Regions from separate parts of the Priestia sp. JNUCC 25 genome, predicted to be linked through region 1. Evidence: a T-box and tRNA genes for the amino acid it is inferred to sense, from the RefSeq annotation. Region 1 holds a T-box; the other regions hold tRNA genes.
The links. A T-box is a leader RNA that pairs with one kind of tRNA and senses whether it is charged. The one in region 1 lies ahead of pheS (phenylalanine--tRNA ligase subunit alpha), so its partner is inferred to be a tRNA-Phe.
Positions count from the first base shown of each region.

Region 2: it has a tRNA-Phe gene. The T-box ahead of pheS (phenylalanine--tRNA ligase subunit alpha) is inferred to sense a tRNA for this amino acid. The anticodon was not compared.
Region 3: it has a tRNA-Phe gene. The T-box ahead of pheS (phenylalanine--tRNA ligase subunit alpha) is inferred to sense a tRNA for this amino acid. The anticodon was not compared.

Region 1 covers NZ_CM132211.1:4,536,381-4,540,806, forward strand. Annotated here, with positions in the region: gene pheT (phenylalanine--tRNA ligase subunit beta) at 1-1,881, opposite strand, end outside; gene pheS (phenylalanine--tRNA ligase subunit alpha) at 1,895-2,929, opposite strand; T-box leader at 2,984-3,219, opposite strand; gene JNUCC25_RS23805 (TrmH family RNA methyltransferase) at 3,268-4,032, opposite strand; gene sspI (small acid-soluble spore protein SspI) at 4,173-4,379, shown strand.
Region 2 covers NZ_CM132211.1:405,979-410,404, reverse strand. Annotated here, with positions in the region: gene queG (tRNA epoxyqueuosine(34) reductase QueG) at 1-79, opposite strand, end outside; gene JNUCC25_RS02245 (B3/B4 domain-containing protein) at 209-874, shown strand; tRNA gene JNUCC25_RS02240 (tRNA-Gly) at 990-1,063, opposite strand; tRNA gene JNUCC25_RS02235 (tRNA-Leu) at 1,136-1,217, opposite strand; tRNA gene JNUCC25_RS02230 (tRNA-Leu) at 1,248-1,336, opposite strand; tRNA gene JNUCC25_RS02225 (tRNA-Cys) at 1,351-1,424, opposite strand; tRNA gene JNUCC25_RS02220 (tRNA-Gly) at 1,457-1,531, opposite strand; tRNA gene JNUCC25_RS02215 (tRNA-Gln) at 1,537-1,611, opposite strand; tRNA gene JNUCC25_RS02210 (tRNA-His) at 1,640-1,715, opposite strand; tRNA gene JNUCC25_RS02205 (tRNA-Trp) at 1,746-1,819, opposite strand; tRNA gene JNUCC25_RS02200 (tRNA-Tyr) at 1,825-1,908, opposite strand; tRNA gene JNUCC25_RS02195 (tRNA-Thr) at 1,919-1,994, opposite strand; tRNA gene JNUCC25_RS02190 (tRNA-Phe) at 2,020-2,095, opposite strand; tRNA gene JNUCC25_RS02185 (tRNA-Asp) at 2,111-2,186, opposite strand; tRNA gene JNUCC25_RS02180 (tRNA-Met) at 2,190-2,266, opposite strand; tRNA gene JNUCC25_RS02175 (tRNA-Val) at 2,278-2,353, opposite strand; tRNA gene JNUCC25_RS02170 (tRNA-Glu) at 2,377-2,451, opposite strand; tRNA gene JNUCC25_RS02165 (tRNA-Ser) at 2,473-2,564, opposite strand; tRNA gene JNUCC25_RS02160 (tRNA-Asn) at 2,568-2,642, opposite strand; rRNA gene rrf (5S ribosomal RNA) at 2,652-2,767, opposite strand; rRNA gene JNUCC25_RS02150 (23S ribosomal RNA) at 2,877-4,426, opposite strand, start outside.
Region 3 covers NZ_CM132211.1:591,146-595,571, forward strand. Annotated here, with positions in the region: rRNA gene JNUCC25_RS03125 (23S ribosomal RNA) at 1-423, shown strand, start outside; rRNA gene rrf (5S ribosomal RNA) at 487-602, shown strand; tRNA gene JNUCC25_RS03135 (tRNA-Val) at 707-782, shown strand; tRNA gene JNUCC25_RS03140 (tRNA-Thr) at 787-862, shown strand; tRNA gene JNUCC25_RS03145 (tRNA-Tyr) at 871-954, shown strand; tRNA gene JNUCC25_RS03150 (tRNA-Gln) at 962-1,036, shown strand; tRNA gene JNUCC25_RS03155 (tRNA-Lys) at 1,041-1,113, shown strand; tRNA gene JNUCC25_RS03160 (tRNA-Gly) at 1,123-1,197, shown strand; tRNA gene JNUCC25_RS03165 (tRNA-Arg) at 1,204-1,280, shown strand; tRNA gene JNUCC25_RS03170 (tRNA-Pro) at 1,285-1,361, shown strand; tRNA gene JNUCC25_RS03175 (tRNA-Ala) at 1,367-1,442, shown strand; tRNA gene JNUCC25_RS03180 (tRNA-Met) at 1,473-1,546, shown strand; tRNA gene JNUCC25_RS03185 (tRNA-Ser) at 1,577-1,669, shown strand; tRNA gene JNUCC25_RS03190 (tRNA-Met) at 1,695-1,771, shown strand; tRNA gene JNUCC25_RS03195 (tRNA-Asp) at 1,776-1,851, shown strand; tRNA gene JNUCC25_RS03200 (tRNA-Phe) at 1,862-1,937, shown strand; tRNA gene JNUCC25_RS03205 (tRNA-His) at 1,948-2,023, shown strand; tRNA gene JNUCC25_RS03210 (tRNA-Gly) at 2,035-2,108, shown strand; tRNA gene JNUCC25_RS03215 (tRNA-Ile) at 2,115-2,191, shown strand; tRNA gene JNUCC25_RS03220 (tRNA-Asn) at 2,195-2,269, shown strand; tRNA gene JNUCC25_RS03225 (tRNA-Glu) at 2,274-2,345, shown strand; gene JNUCC25_RS03230 (M48 family metallopeptidase) at 2,555-3,814, shown strand; gene aceA (isocitrate lyase) at 4,207-4,426, shown strand, end outside.

The DNA.
Region 1 (4,426 bases):
ACCTTTAATCACATAGAAATCAACGACTTTCTTTTCACCTTGCCAGCCGTGAGCATGCCACAGACCCGTGATTGCACCAGCTACGCGCTCCTGCTCATCCGGTAATTCTCCTTCACCTTTAGATAAGAACACTGAGCCTGTTTCGTATAGCGCAATAGAATCCGACTGACGAGCATTATTATGCTTCACTGCTTCTAGCAAATGAGGCACTAAGCTTTGACGAAGGATGCTGCGATCTTCACTCATCGGCATTGCTAAACCAATCGTACTTGTTGCATTTAGTGCAAACTGAGTAGCTTTTCCAGCGCTCGTTAACGAATATGTTGTTGTTTGTGCTAGTCCCGCACCTTCTAAGAAACGGCGAACTTTACGGCGTCCAAGCTGATACTCTGTTAGTTTTCCTGGAGTTGCCACTGTTACAGGAAGCGTTGTAGGAAGGTTGTCATAGCCATACATACGCGCTACTTCCTCGACGATATCTTCTTCAATTGTAATATCGCCTCTACGAGTTGGCACTGTTACAACAATGGTTTCGTCTTCCACTTTGTTTTCAAATTGAAGACGGTTCATAATGTCTTGTACTTCTTCCATTAATAGCTCTGTACCAAGCACATCGTTAATACGTCCAAGTGACACAGCTACAACAGCAGGTTCCACAGTTAGTGTATCCACTTCTACAGTATCACTTACTACTTCACCTGAAGCGTATTCAGCCATTAATTCTGCTGCGCGGTCAGCAGCTACACGCGTACGGTTAGGATCAATTCCTTTTTCAAAACGAGCGCTTGCCTCACTGCGAAGACCGTGGTCCTTTGAAGCTTGGCGAACCGTTAAGCCTTTGAAGTAAGCTGATTCAATGAGAACATTTACCGTATCGTCTTTTACTTCGGAGTTCGCTCCGCCCATTACACCTGCAAGAGCTACCGGCTCACTTCCGTTTGTAATGACAAGCTGATTGCCTTTTAATACGCGCTCTTGGTCATCAAGTGTTACAAACTTCTCGCCTTCTGACGCGTGACGTACAACAATTTCTTTTGAACCAAGACGATCATAGTCAAAAGCATGCAGAGGCTGGCCGTATTCAAGCAAAATATAGTTGGTAATATCAACAACGTTGTTATGAGGTCGAATACCAGCTGCCATTAAACGCGTTTGCATCCATAATGGTGACGGAGCAATTTTTACGTTTTTCACAACGCGCGCTACGTAAAGCGGATTGTCTTCTTTTGCCTCTACTTTAACGGAAATATAATCAGCTGCTTGCTCATCAGACGTTTGCACGTTTACTGACGGATACTTCACTTCACGACGTAAAATAGCAGCCACTTCATGTGCTACACCTAACATACTTAAGCAGTCTGAACGGTTTGGTGTTAGCCCTAGTTCTAATACTTCATCGTTTAAGTTTAATGCATCTAGTGCATCCGCTCCTACTTCAGCATCGCTTGGGAACACGAAGATGCCTTCTTGATAATCTTTTGCCACAAGCTTGCTTTCAATGCCAAGCTCTTGAAGAGAACAAATCATACCGTTCGATTCTTCACCGCGAAGCTTAGCACGCTTGATTTTAAAGTTACCTGGAAGTACAGCTCCCACTTTTGCAACCGCTACTTTTTGACCTTGTGCCACGTTCGGTGCCCCGCACACGATTTGAACGATTTCTCCTCTGCCAAGATCTACTTGACAGCGGCTTAATTTATCAGCATTTGGATGCTGTTCACGTTCTACAACGTGACCAATTACCACTCCGCTGATGCCTTTATTTAAGTTTTCTACACCTTCAACTTCAATTCCACTTTTTGTGATTTTATCTGCTAACTCTTCTGCCGTTACGCCTGATAAGTCAACATACTCTTGTAACCAACGATAAGATACAAACATCGTAGTCCCTCCTTTATACTTGTTTAAATTGATCTAAGAAACGAACATCATTTGTATAGAAATGACGAATATCATCCACGCCGTGTTTTAACATAGCAATACGCTCTACACCGATTCCAAAAGCAAACCCACGATATTTAGTTGAATCGTATCCAGCCATTTCAAGGACATTTGGATGAACCATGCCTGCTCCTAAAATTTCAATCCAGCCTGTTTGTTTACATACATTACAGCCTTTACCTCCACATTTTGCACACGATACGTCTACTTCTACAGACGGCTCAGTGAACGGGAAGAAACTTGGACGAAGACGAATTTCACGGTCTGCACCGAACATCTTTTTCACAAATACTTCAAGCGTGCCTTTTAAATCGCTCATACGAATGTTTTCGTCTACTACAAGACCTTCAATTTGCATGAATTGATGAGAATGCGTAGCATCATCGTCATCGCGGCGGTACACTTTGCCCGGGCAAATAATTTTAACAGGTCCTTTGCCTTCATTCTTGTTCATAACACGAGCTTGAACAGTTGATGTATGCGTACGAAGAAGCGTTTCTTCCGTAATATAGAACGTATCTTGCATATCACGTGCTGGGTGACCTTTTGGCAAGTTCAGCGCTTCGAAATTATAGTAGTCCTGCTCTACTTCCGGTCCTTCTGCTACTTCATAGCCCATTCCTAAGAATAAATCTTCTACTTCTTCAACCACGCTTGTTAGCGGGTGATGCGTACCTGCTTTAACTGGGCGTCCTGGCAGCGTTACGTCGATTGTTTCTGAAGCAAGTTTACGCTCTACCTCGGCTGCTTCTAACGCCGTTTGTTTTTCTTCAATTTTAGATGCAATAGCTTCACGCACTTCATTTGCAAGTGCTCCCATTACAGGACGCTCTTCAGCTGAAAGTTTTCCCATACCGCGAAGTACTTCTGTGATAGGGCCTTTCTTTCCTAAATAAGCTACGCGTACGTCGTTTAATTCTTTTAAAGCACTTGCTGTTTCGACTTTTGCAATTGCTTCTTGTTGAAGTTCTTGTAAACGTTCTTTCATCACTTATTCCTCCTTTTAACGTAAAAAATGACAAATAAAAAAACCTCCTCCCAAAAAAGGGACGAGGATTAGTCGCGTTACCACCCTTGTTAACTATATACACAGACGTATACAGTTCACTTCATTCAAGTTAACGGAATCTCCGGAACACCTTTACATCTATGTAAGATGGTCTAAGTGTCAACTCAAGAGGTGAATTCACTTATTACATTTATAAAAATGCTTTCAGTCACGGCATTTTCTCCCTGCATAAACGGACATAAGCTACTGCTCTCTTTCATCGTTTTTTACATATGTAACTATTGTATTATTATAGTGAAAACACGTTCTCGATGCAACTACATTCCGCGTAAATAATAAAGTAAGATTCCAGAAGCGATGGCAACATTTAGCGACTCGCTCTTTCCATAGATGGGAATGTACAGATTCTGATCCGCTTGTTCCAGCACTTTCTCGCTTACGCCGTTTCCTTCATTTCCCACAACCAGCGCAAATTCGTTTGAAGGTTTTACGCATGTATAGACCTTTCCATTTTGTAACGACGTGCCGTAAACTGCTATTTCTCTTTCTTTTAACAGTGAAATCATTTCGAGTAAATCACCTTTTACAATTGGAAGGTGAAAAATAGCTCCTTGCGTTGAACGAACGACTTTTGGGTTGTACACATCCACGCTGCCCTCTCCAACGATAATAGCCTCCACTCCGGCAGCATCAGCGGTTCGAATAATCGTACCTAGGTTACCTGGATCTTGCACCGCATCTAAAAGCAATACTTTCTGTGCTGTATGAATGATTTCTGCATGCTTCGTTTGAAAACACACAGCGATAATTCCTTGAGGTGTTTCTGTGTCAGATAACAATTTAATTATTGCTTCGTTTACAACGGTTATTTCGATACCATCTATGTTCCACTGTGCTGGCACTTCAATCGATTCGCGTATAATTAGTTCCTTTACGCAATCCTTATTTTTGATAGCTTCTTCGACTAAATGAAAGCCTTCTACCATAAAAAGGCCCTGCTTATCACGGTCTTTTTTATTATGCAGCTTTTTCCACGCTTTTACCTGCGGATTTTTAACTGAATCAATTTGTTTCACAAACATAACTCCTTTATCTATACAAAAATAAATAGTTCGATTACATTTTGCTCAATAATCATTAGATAAGTTTCACTTTATTGTACATAGAAATCGCAAAGAAAACAAAAACTATTGGTAACTTTACGATAGCTGAGGTGAAAATGATGGATCTTAATTTACGAAATGCTGTTATTGCAAACGTTTCAGGAAACTCAAAAGAAGAGCTTGAAGCTACAATTTCTGACGCTATTCAAAGCGGTGAAGAAAAAATGCTCCCTGGACTTGGTGTTTTATTTGAGGTGCTTTGGGAAAAGTCTCCAGAATCAGAAAAAGAAGAAATTCTGACAACGCTTGAAAACGGTTTAAAATAAATAGCCTTTTCCTATGTACAACAAAAAGCTCATTCTCCTAGGAGAAT
Region 2 (4,426 bases), 940 kb from region 1:
CACTCGCAAATCCAATCTTATCGATTCCAATCTCTTTGCTGTATGAAATAATTTCTTCCTTCAACTGATACGCATTCATAGTGAGTAATGGCCTCCTTTCTAAGAAATTCTATATATTCATGCATTGAACTGTTTTCTCGCTCAATGAAATGATAGGATGGTATCTATAAACGAACAAATACTAATTATAATAGAAAGGATCAAAAAAATGAACTTTACATTATCGCCCGCTATTAAACAGCTTTGCCCTTCTTTTAAAATGGGAATCATTCAGTATAAAAATATTGAAGTTGGTGATTCTCCTCAAATGCTAAAAGGACGTCTGCGCCTCTTTCAAGAATCCATTTATTTCGACCTTGAGTCAAAAAAAGTAACAGAATTCGAAGGTGTTAGCGAGTGGAGAAAGCTTTTCAAAACATTTGGAACTGATCCAAGTAAATACCGTCCTTCTATAGAAGCTTTAATTAGAAGAATAGGAAAACAAACGTATTTGCCTTCTATCAATTCTGCTGTGGACATTAATAACTTTTTTTCATTGCAATATGAAGTCCCAATTGGAATTTATGATTCCTCTAATTTAGAAGGCCCCATCGAATTTACTATCGGTAAAAAAGAAGAGTCTTATGAAGCTCTAAATGAACGTAATATTTCTTTAGAAAATAAAATCATTTCAAAAGATGCCCTAGGAGCTTTCGGAAGCCCTTATGTCGATTCTAACCGAGCGTACGTAACTGAAAAGACAACACAAGCTGTACAGTTCATTTATTTAAAGCCTTCACTTTCAGAAGAACAGGCTTATAAACTAACTAAATCCCTAAGTGACATGTTCATTCAAATTCACGGCGGCGAAGCAACCTATCAAGTCATTAACTGATGTACGTAAATATAGCGTCTATCTTGAAAAGATAGACGCTATATTTACGTTAAAAATAAAAAACGCAACATCTCAGCTTTGAAAGCGAGACACTGCGTTGTGATAACAATATGTATGGAGCGGGTGATGAGAATCGAACTCACGACATCAGCTTGGAAGGCTGAGGTTTTACCACTAAACTACACCCGCAAATATTATCAAAATTTGTCGACCGATAAGTAAAAATAAAAACAGGAATCATCCTGTCAAATAAAGCTAAAGTACCGATGGTCGGGGTCGAACCGACACTCCCGAAGGAACACGATTTTGAGTCGTGCGCGTCTGCCAATTCCGCCACATCGGCAAAATAAAAAAGGCAAGTTAAAATTATAAATGGTGCCGAGGGCCGGACTTGAACCGGCACGGTAGTCACCTACCGCAGGATTTTAAGTCCTGTGTGTCTGCCAATTCCACCACCCCGGCAGCTTGTAAATAAATGGAGGCGGCAACCGGATTTGAACCGGTGATAAAGGTTTTGCAGACCTCTGCCTTACCACTTGGCTATGCCGCCATTTACTCAAGACTAAATAACTTTATTAAAATTGGAGCGGAAGACGAGGTTCGAACTCGCGACCCCCACCTTGGCAAGGTGGTGTTCTACCACTGAACTACTTCCGCATATATGGCTGGGCTAGCTGGATTCGAACCAACGCATGACGGAATCAAAATCCGTTGCCTTACCGCTTGGCGATAGCCCAATATTGAAATATGCATATCATTTATAAATGGGGCGACTGATGGGAATCGAACCCACGAATGCCGGAACCACAATCCGGTGCGTTAACCACTTCGCCACAATCGCCACGTATATATGCAATGTTATTTTTATAATTGGCAGGGGCAGTAGGAATCGAACCCACACTGACGGTTTTGGAGACCGTAGTTCTACCTTTAAACTATGCCCCTGTAAATGGTGGAGGGGGGCAGATTCGAACTGCCGAACCCGAAGGAGCGGATTTACAGTCCGCCGCGTTTAGCCACTTCGCTACCCCTCCACAATAACTGTGGTGCCGGCAAGAGGACTTGAACCCCCAACCTACTGATTACAAGTCAGTTGCTCTACCAGTTGAGCTACACCGGCATTTTAAAAACAAATGTTTTTAAAATGGTGGCTCGGGACGGAATCGAACCGCCGACACAAGGATTTTCAGTCCTTTGCTCTACCAACTGAGCTACCGAGCCTTATTAAATTTAAAATGGCGGTCCCGACGGGAATCGAACCCGCGATCTCCTGCGTGACAGGCAGGCATGTTAACCGCTACACCACGGGACCACTTGGTTGCGGGGACAGGATTTGAACCTGCGACCTTCGGGTTATGAGCCCGACGAGCTACCGAACTGCTCCACCCCGCGATGATAATATATGGTGGAGGATGACGGGATCGAACCGCCGACCCCCTGCTTGTAAGGCAGGTGCTCTCCCAGCTGAGCTAATCCTCCACTATTATGTAGATAAAAATAAATGGTGACCCGTACGGGATTCGAACCCGTGTTACCGCCGTGAAAGGGCGGTGTCTTAACCGCTTGACCAACGGGCCACTGTGCTAATTAAATAAAAATGGCGGAGAGCAAGGGATTTGAACCCTTGAGACAGCGTTAACCGCCTACACGATTTCCAATCGTGCTCCTTCGGCCACTCGGACAGCTCTCCAAATGGCTCCACAGGTAGGACTCGAACCTACGACCGATCGGTTAACAGCCGATAGCTCTACCACTGAGCTACTGTGGAATAATAACAGCCTGGCAACGTCCTACTCTCACAGGGACAAAGTCCCAACTACCATTGGCGCTAAAGAGCTTAACTTCCGTGTTCGGTATGGGAACGGGTGTGACCTCTTCGCTATCGCCACCAGACATATTATATTATACATGATTTCCAAAAGAAAGCAAGACTTTTTTGAAAAGTTTTGTTCTCTCAAAACTAGGTAACAGTTTGCTGAGTAAAGCTTACGCTTTTAAAAGTTTGGTTAAGTCCTCGATCGATTAGTATCAGTCAGCTACACATGTCGCCACGCTTCCACCTCTGACCTATCAACCTGATCATCTTTCAGGGATCTTACTAGCTTGCGCTATGGGAAATCTCATCTTGAGGGGGGCTTCATGCTTAGATGCTTTCAGCACTTATCCCGTCCACACATAGCTACCCAGCGATGCCTTTGGCAAGACAACTGGTACACCAGCGGTGTGTCCATCCCGGTCCTCTCGTACTAAGGACAGCTCCTCTCAAATTTCCTACGCCCACGACGGATAGGGACCGAACTGTCTCACGACGTTCTGAACCCAGCTCGCGTACCGCTTTAATGGGCGAACAGCCCAACCCTTGGGACCGACTACAGCCCCAGGATGCGATGAGCCGACATCGAGGTGCCAAACCTCCCCGTCGATGTGGACTCTTGGGGGAGATAAGCCTGTTATCCCCGGGGTAGCTTTTATCCGTTGAGCGATGGCCCTTCCATGCGGAACCACCGGATCACTAAGCCCGACTTTCGTCCCTGCTCGACTTGTAGGTCTCGCAGTCAAGCTCCCTTGTGCCTTTACACTCTACGAATGATTTCCAACCATTCTGAGGGAACCTTTGGGCGCCTCCGTTACATTTTAGGAGGCGACCGCCCCAGTCAAACTGCCCACCTGACACTGTCTCCCGGCCCGATCAGGGCCGCGGGTTAGAATTTCAATACAGCCAGGGTAGTATCCCACCGACGCCTCCACCGAAGCTAGCGCTCCGGCTTCTCAGGCTCCTACCTATCCTGTACAAGCTGTACCAAAATTCAATATCAGGCTACAGTAAAGCTCCACGGGGTCTTTCCGTCCTGTCGCGGGTAACCTGCATCTTCACAGGTACTATAATTTCACCGAGTCTCTCGTTGAGACAGTGCCCAGATCGTTACGCCTTTCGTGCGGGTCGGAACTTACCCGACAAGGAATTTCGCTACCTTAGGACCGTTATAGTTACGGCCGCCGTTTACTGGGGCTTCGATTCAGAGCTTCTCCCAAAGGATAACCCCTCCTCTTAACCTTCCAGCACCGGGCAGGCGTCAGCCCCTATACTTCGCCTTGCGGCTTCGCAGAGACCTGTGTTTTTGCTAAACAGTCGCCTGGGCCTATTCACTGCGGCTCTCTCGGGCTATACACCCTACCAGAGCACCCCTTCTCCCGAAGTTACGGGGTCATTTTGCCGAGTTCCTTAACGAGAGTTCTCTCGATCACCTTAGGATTCTCTCCTCGCCTACCTGTGTCGGTTTGCGGTACGGGCACCTCCCGCCTCGCTAGAGGCTTTTCTTGGCAGTGTGGAATCAGGAACTTCGGTACTATAATTCCCTCGTCATCACAGCTCAGCCTTTATGATGAGCGGATTTGCCTACTCATCAGCCTAACTGCTTGAACGCGCATATCCAGCAGCGCGCTTACCCTATCCTACTGCGTCCCCCCATTACTCAAACGGCGGGGAGGTGGTACAGGAATATCAACCTGTTGGCCATCGCCTACGCTTTTCAGCCTCGGCTTAGGTCCCGA
Region 3 (4,426 bases), 1.1 Mb from region 1:
CATCGACGGGGAGGTTTGGCACCTCGATGTCGGCTCATCGCATCCTGGGGCTGTAGTCGGTCCCAAGGGTTGGGCTGTTCGCCCATTAAAGCGGTACGCGAGCTGGGTTCAGAACGTCGTGAGACAGTTCGGTCCCTATCCGTCGTGGGCGTAGGAAATTTGAGAGGAGCTGTCCTTAGTACGAGAGGACCGGGATGGACACACCGCTGGTGTACCAGTTGTCTTGCCAAAGGCATCGCTGGGTAGCTATGTGTGGACGGGATAAGTGCTGAAAGCATCTAAGCATGAAGCCCCCCTCAAGATGAGATTTCCCATAGCGCAAGCTAGTAAGATCCCTGAAAGATGATCAGGTTGATAGGTCAGAGGTGGAAGCGTGGCGACATGTGTAGCTGACTGATACTAATCGATCGAGGACTTAACCAAAACTTTAAAAGCGTAAGCTTTACTCAGCAAACTGTTATCTAGTTTTGAGAGAGCAATCTCTTGTCTGGTGGCGATAGCGAAGAGGTCACACCCGTTCCCATACCGAACACGGAAGTTAAGCTCTTTAGCGCCAATGGTAGTTGGGACTTTGTCCCTGTGAGAGTAGGACGTTGCCAGGCAATGAATAAGACCCCTTTTTATGCTCTTATAAAAGAGTCTAGGGGTTTTTTATTTGGCTCATTTATAAAAATCTTCTATACAATGAATATTGTGTATGATACGTGGAGGATTAGCTCAGCTGGGAGAGCACCTGCCTTACAAGCAGGGGGTCGGCGGTTCGATCCCGTCATCCTCCACCACCGTGCCGGTGTAGCTCAACTGGTAGAGCAACTGACTTGTAATCAGTAGGTTGGGGGTTCAAGTCCTCTTGCCGGCACCATTTATATCGGAGGGGTAGCGAAGTGGCTAAACGCGGCGGACTGTAAATCCGCTCCTTCGGGTTCGGCAGTTCGAATCTGCCCCCCTCCACCATTTTTATTGGGCTATCGCCAAGCGGTAAGGCAACGGATTTTGATTCCGTCATGCGTTGGTTCGAATCCAGCTAGCCCAGCCATAGAGAGCCATTAGCTCAGTTGGTAGAGCATCTGACTTTTAATCAGAGGGTCGAAGGTTCGAGTCCTTCATGGCTCATTTTAATAAGCGGAAGTAGTTCAGTGGTAGAACACCACCTTGCCAAGGTGGGGGTCGCGAGTTCGAACCTCGTCTTCCGCTCCATATAAAGCGCCCGTAGCTCAATTGGATAGAGCGTTTGACTACGGATCAAAAGGTTAGGGGTTCGACTCCTCTCGGGCGCGCCATAAACGGGAAGTAGCTCAGCTTGGTAGAGCACTTGGTTTGGGACCAAGGGGTCGCAGGTTCGAATCCTGTCTTCCCGACCATTTATGGGGCCTTAGCTCAGCTGGGAGAGCGCCTGCCTTGCACGCAGGAGGTCAGCGGTTCGATCCCGCTAGGCTCCACCAATTAAACTGAATAATTGTAACGAATAATATGGCGGTGTAGCTCAGCTGGCTAGAGCGTACGGTTCATACCCGTGAGGTCGTGGGTTCGACTCCCTCCGCCGCTATCATATAAGTTACATTTGTTATAAATATACGGAGGAATACCCAAGTCCGGCTGAAGGGATCGGTCTTGAAAACCGACAGGGGTGTTAAAGCCCGCGGGGGTTCGAATCCCTCTTCCTCCGCCATTTATTTATATCATATTCATATCATCGCGGGGTGGAGCAGTTCGGTAGCTCGTCGGGCTCATAACCCGAAGGTCGCAGGTTCAAATCCTGTCCCCGCAACCAAAGTGGTCCCGTGGTGTAGCGGTTAACATGCCTGCCTGTCACGCAGGAGATCGCGGGTTCGATTCCCGTCGGGACCGCCATTTACATAAAGGCTCGGTAGCTCAGTTGGTAGAGCAAAGGACTGAAAATCCTTGTGTCGGCGGTTCGATTCCGTCCCGAGCCACCATTTTAAGACGGCGATTGTGGCGAAGTGGTTAACGCACCGGATTGTGGTTCCGGCATTCGTGGGTTCGATTCCCATCAGTCGCCCCATCTTAAGTAACGCGGGTGTAGTTTAGTGGTAAAACCTCAGCCTTCCAAGCTGATGTCGTGAGTTCGATTCTCATCACCCGCTCCAAATGAAGGGCCTATAGCTCAGCTGGTTAGAGCGCACGCCTGATAAGCGTGAGGTCGGTGGTTCGAGTCCACTTAGGCCCACCATATTCCACAGTAGCTCAGTGGTAGAGCTATCGGCTGTTAACCGATCGGTCGTAGGTTCGAGTCCTACCTGTGGAGCCATACTGGCCCGTTGGTCAAGCGGTTAAGACACCGCCCTTTCACGGCGGTAACACGGGTTCGAATCCCGTACGGGTCATCTTAAAAGCAGTTTGCATATGCAAACTGCTTTTTTTGTTTGGAAACAGAGTTTATTCTTTTGTCTAAACTCTATTTTTCGTTTTTCTATGATTTCCTCGCCCTAAATTGCATTTCTTATAGCACATCTATAAACGCTTGTTCTAAATTTCGAAAAAAAACCTACAATAGTAATAACGGCATACTGTTTGTACAAAAGGAGGGGAATGCGTGAAAAAAATTGTTTGGTGGTCCATCGGAGTTTTTCTTGTGTATGGAGCGTGTATTTGGGTGTATTTATTCTATATAAGCGATACCTCTATTCCACAATCATTAAAAGGCACCAGCGTAGACCCGGCTACGTTTATGAATGCACGAGAACTTATGTTAACCGAAAAATATTCAAAAATTAGAGATGCGCTCTTTTTTATCCGAATTCCATATGAGTGGCTAGGGTTTATTTTAATTTTAGTGTTAGGTGTGTCTAAGAAAGTTAATAAGTGGTCTAAAGACGTCAGCCGTTTCAGTCTTCTCCAAACTGCTATTTATGTATTTTGGTTATCCGTTCTGCTGCTGATCTATTCTTTTCCTATGGACTGGATTAGCTATAAGCTTTCAAAGGCTTACCATATTACGACGCAACCTTTCCAAGGATGGATGAAAGATCTTTTTACAGATTTTTGGGTGAACTATGCCACCATGTTTTTAGTGATTGCTGTGTTATATGCATTCATTCGTAAGTTTTCAAAAAGATGGTGGCTGTATGCGTGGATAGTATCTATTCCATTTACGCTATTTTTGACGTTTATTCAACCAGTGGTTATCGATCCGTTATATAACGATTTTTATCCATTAAAGAATAAAGAGCTGGAGACGAAAATTTTACATTTAGCAGATGAAGCTCACATACCTGCTAAGCATGTATATGAAGTAAACATGTCTGAAAAAACGAACTCTCTTAATGCATATGTGACGGGAATAGGTTCTAATTCAAGAATTGTGTTATGGGATACTACTCTTAATAAATTAACGGAACGTGAAATTTTGTTTATCATGGCGCATGAAATGGGTCATTATGTAAAGAAACATATTTATGTGGGGATTGCTTCAGCATTAGTTTTATCGATCGTAGGCTTATGGCTAACGAAGCACTTAGCTCGCTTTGTGATTAAGAGATGGGGGAAAGCATTAAAAATTACTTCTCTTAGTGATTTAAATTCTTTACCGCTTATTCTACTTATTTTTTCTATTCTTACATTTGCTGTGAGTCCGTTAACAAATATGCAGTCGCGTCATCATGAACTTCAATCTGACACGTACGCCATGGACCTAACAGGAGATAAGCAAGCTGCTATTAAAACGTTTCAGGACTTAACGAAATCAGGACTGTCTCAGGTAAATCCGCCGTATTTAGTGAAGATTTTTCGATATGGTCACCCAACAATACTGGAAAGAATTTCATTTGTTGAGAAGTATGAAAGAAATGAATAAGTGATATAAGAAAAAGTAAAGGATATATGAAGCCTTTTATACGTAGGTATTAATAGAAAAGCCTCCTTGCGAGTAGGGAAAAAATTCTAAAAGGAGGTTTCATTTTCGAAAGTACTGTTATATAATAACGTATGTAAAATAAAATCTGTTTTATAACAATAGGGAGGAATAGTTATTTGTGATTGAAAAGATAGCAGTCTAAATTCTCAGCGTATATTCACCTCAGCTAAGTCTTACTACATGTCCTTCAACTACTTACTTATTTCATCTACGTTCTTGCTAATATTATGGCAAGCTGCTAATTTACTTCATCATGAAACAGACATATTCTAACTGCTGCGTTTTATATTTTTATGAATATAGAATTTTAAATTCATTAGGGGGTATAAAGAATGAAAGACATTCGTGTAAAAAACCTTGAAGAGAACTGGAAAAGCGATGAGCGTTGGAAAGGAATTGAACGTCCATATTCTGCAGAAAAAGTCATTGGGCTAAGAGGGTCCATTGATATTGAATATACGCTTGCTAGAAGAGGAGCCGAAAAGTTCTGGAACTTATTAAAAACAGAGCCATACGTTCATGCCTTAGGAGCTTTAACAGGAAATCAAGCAG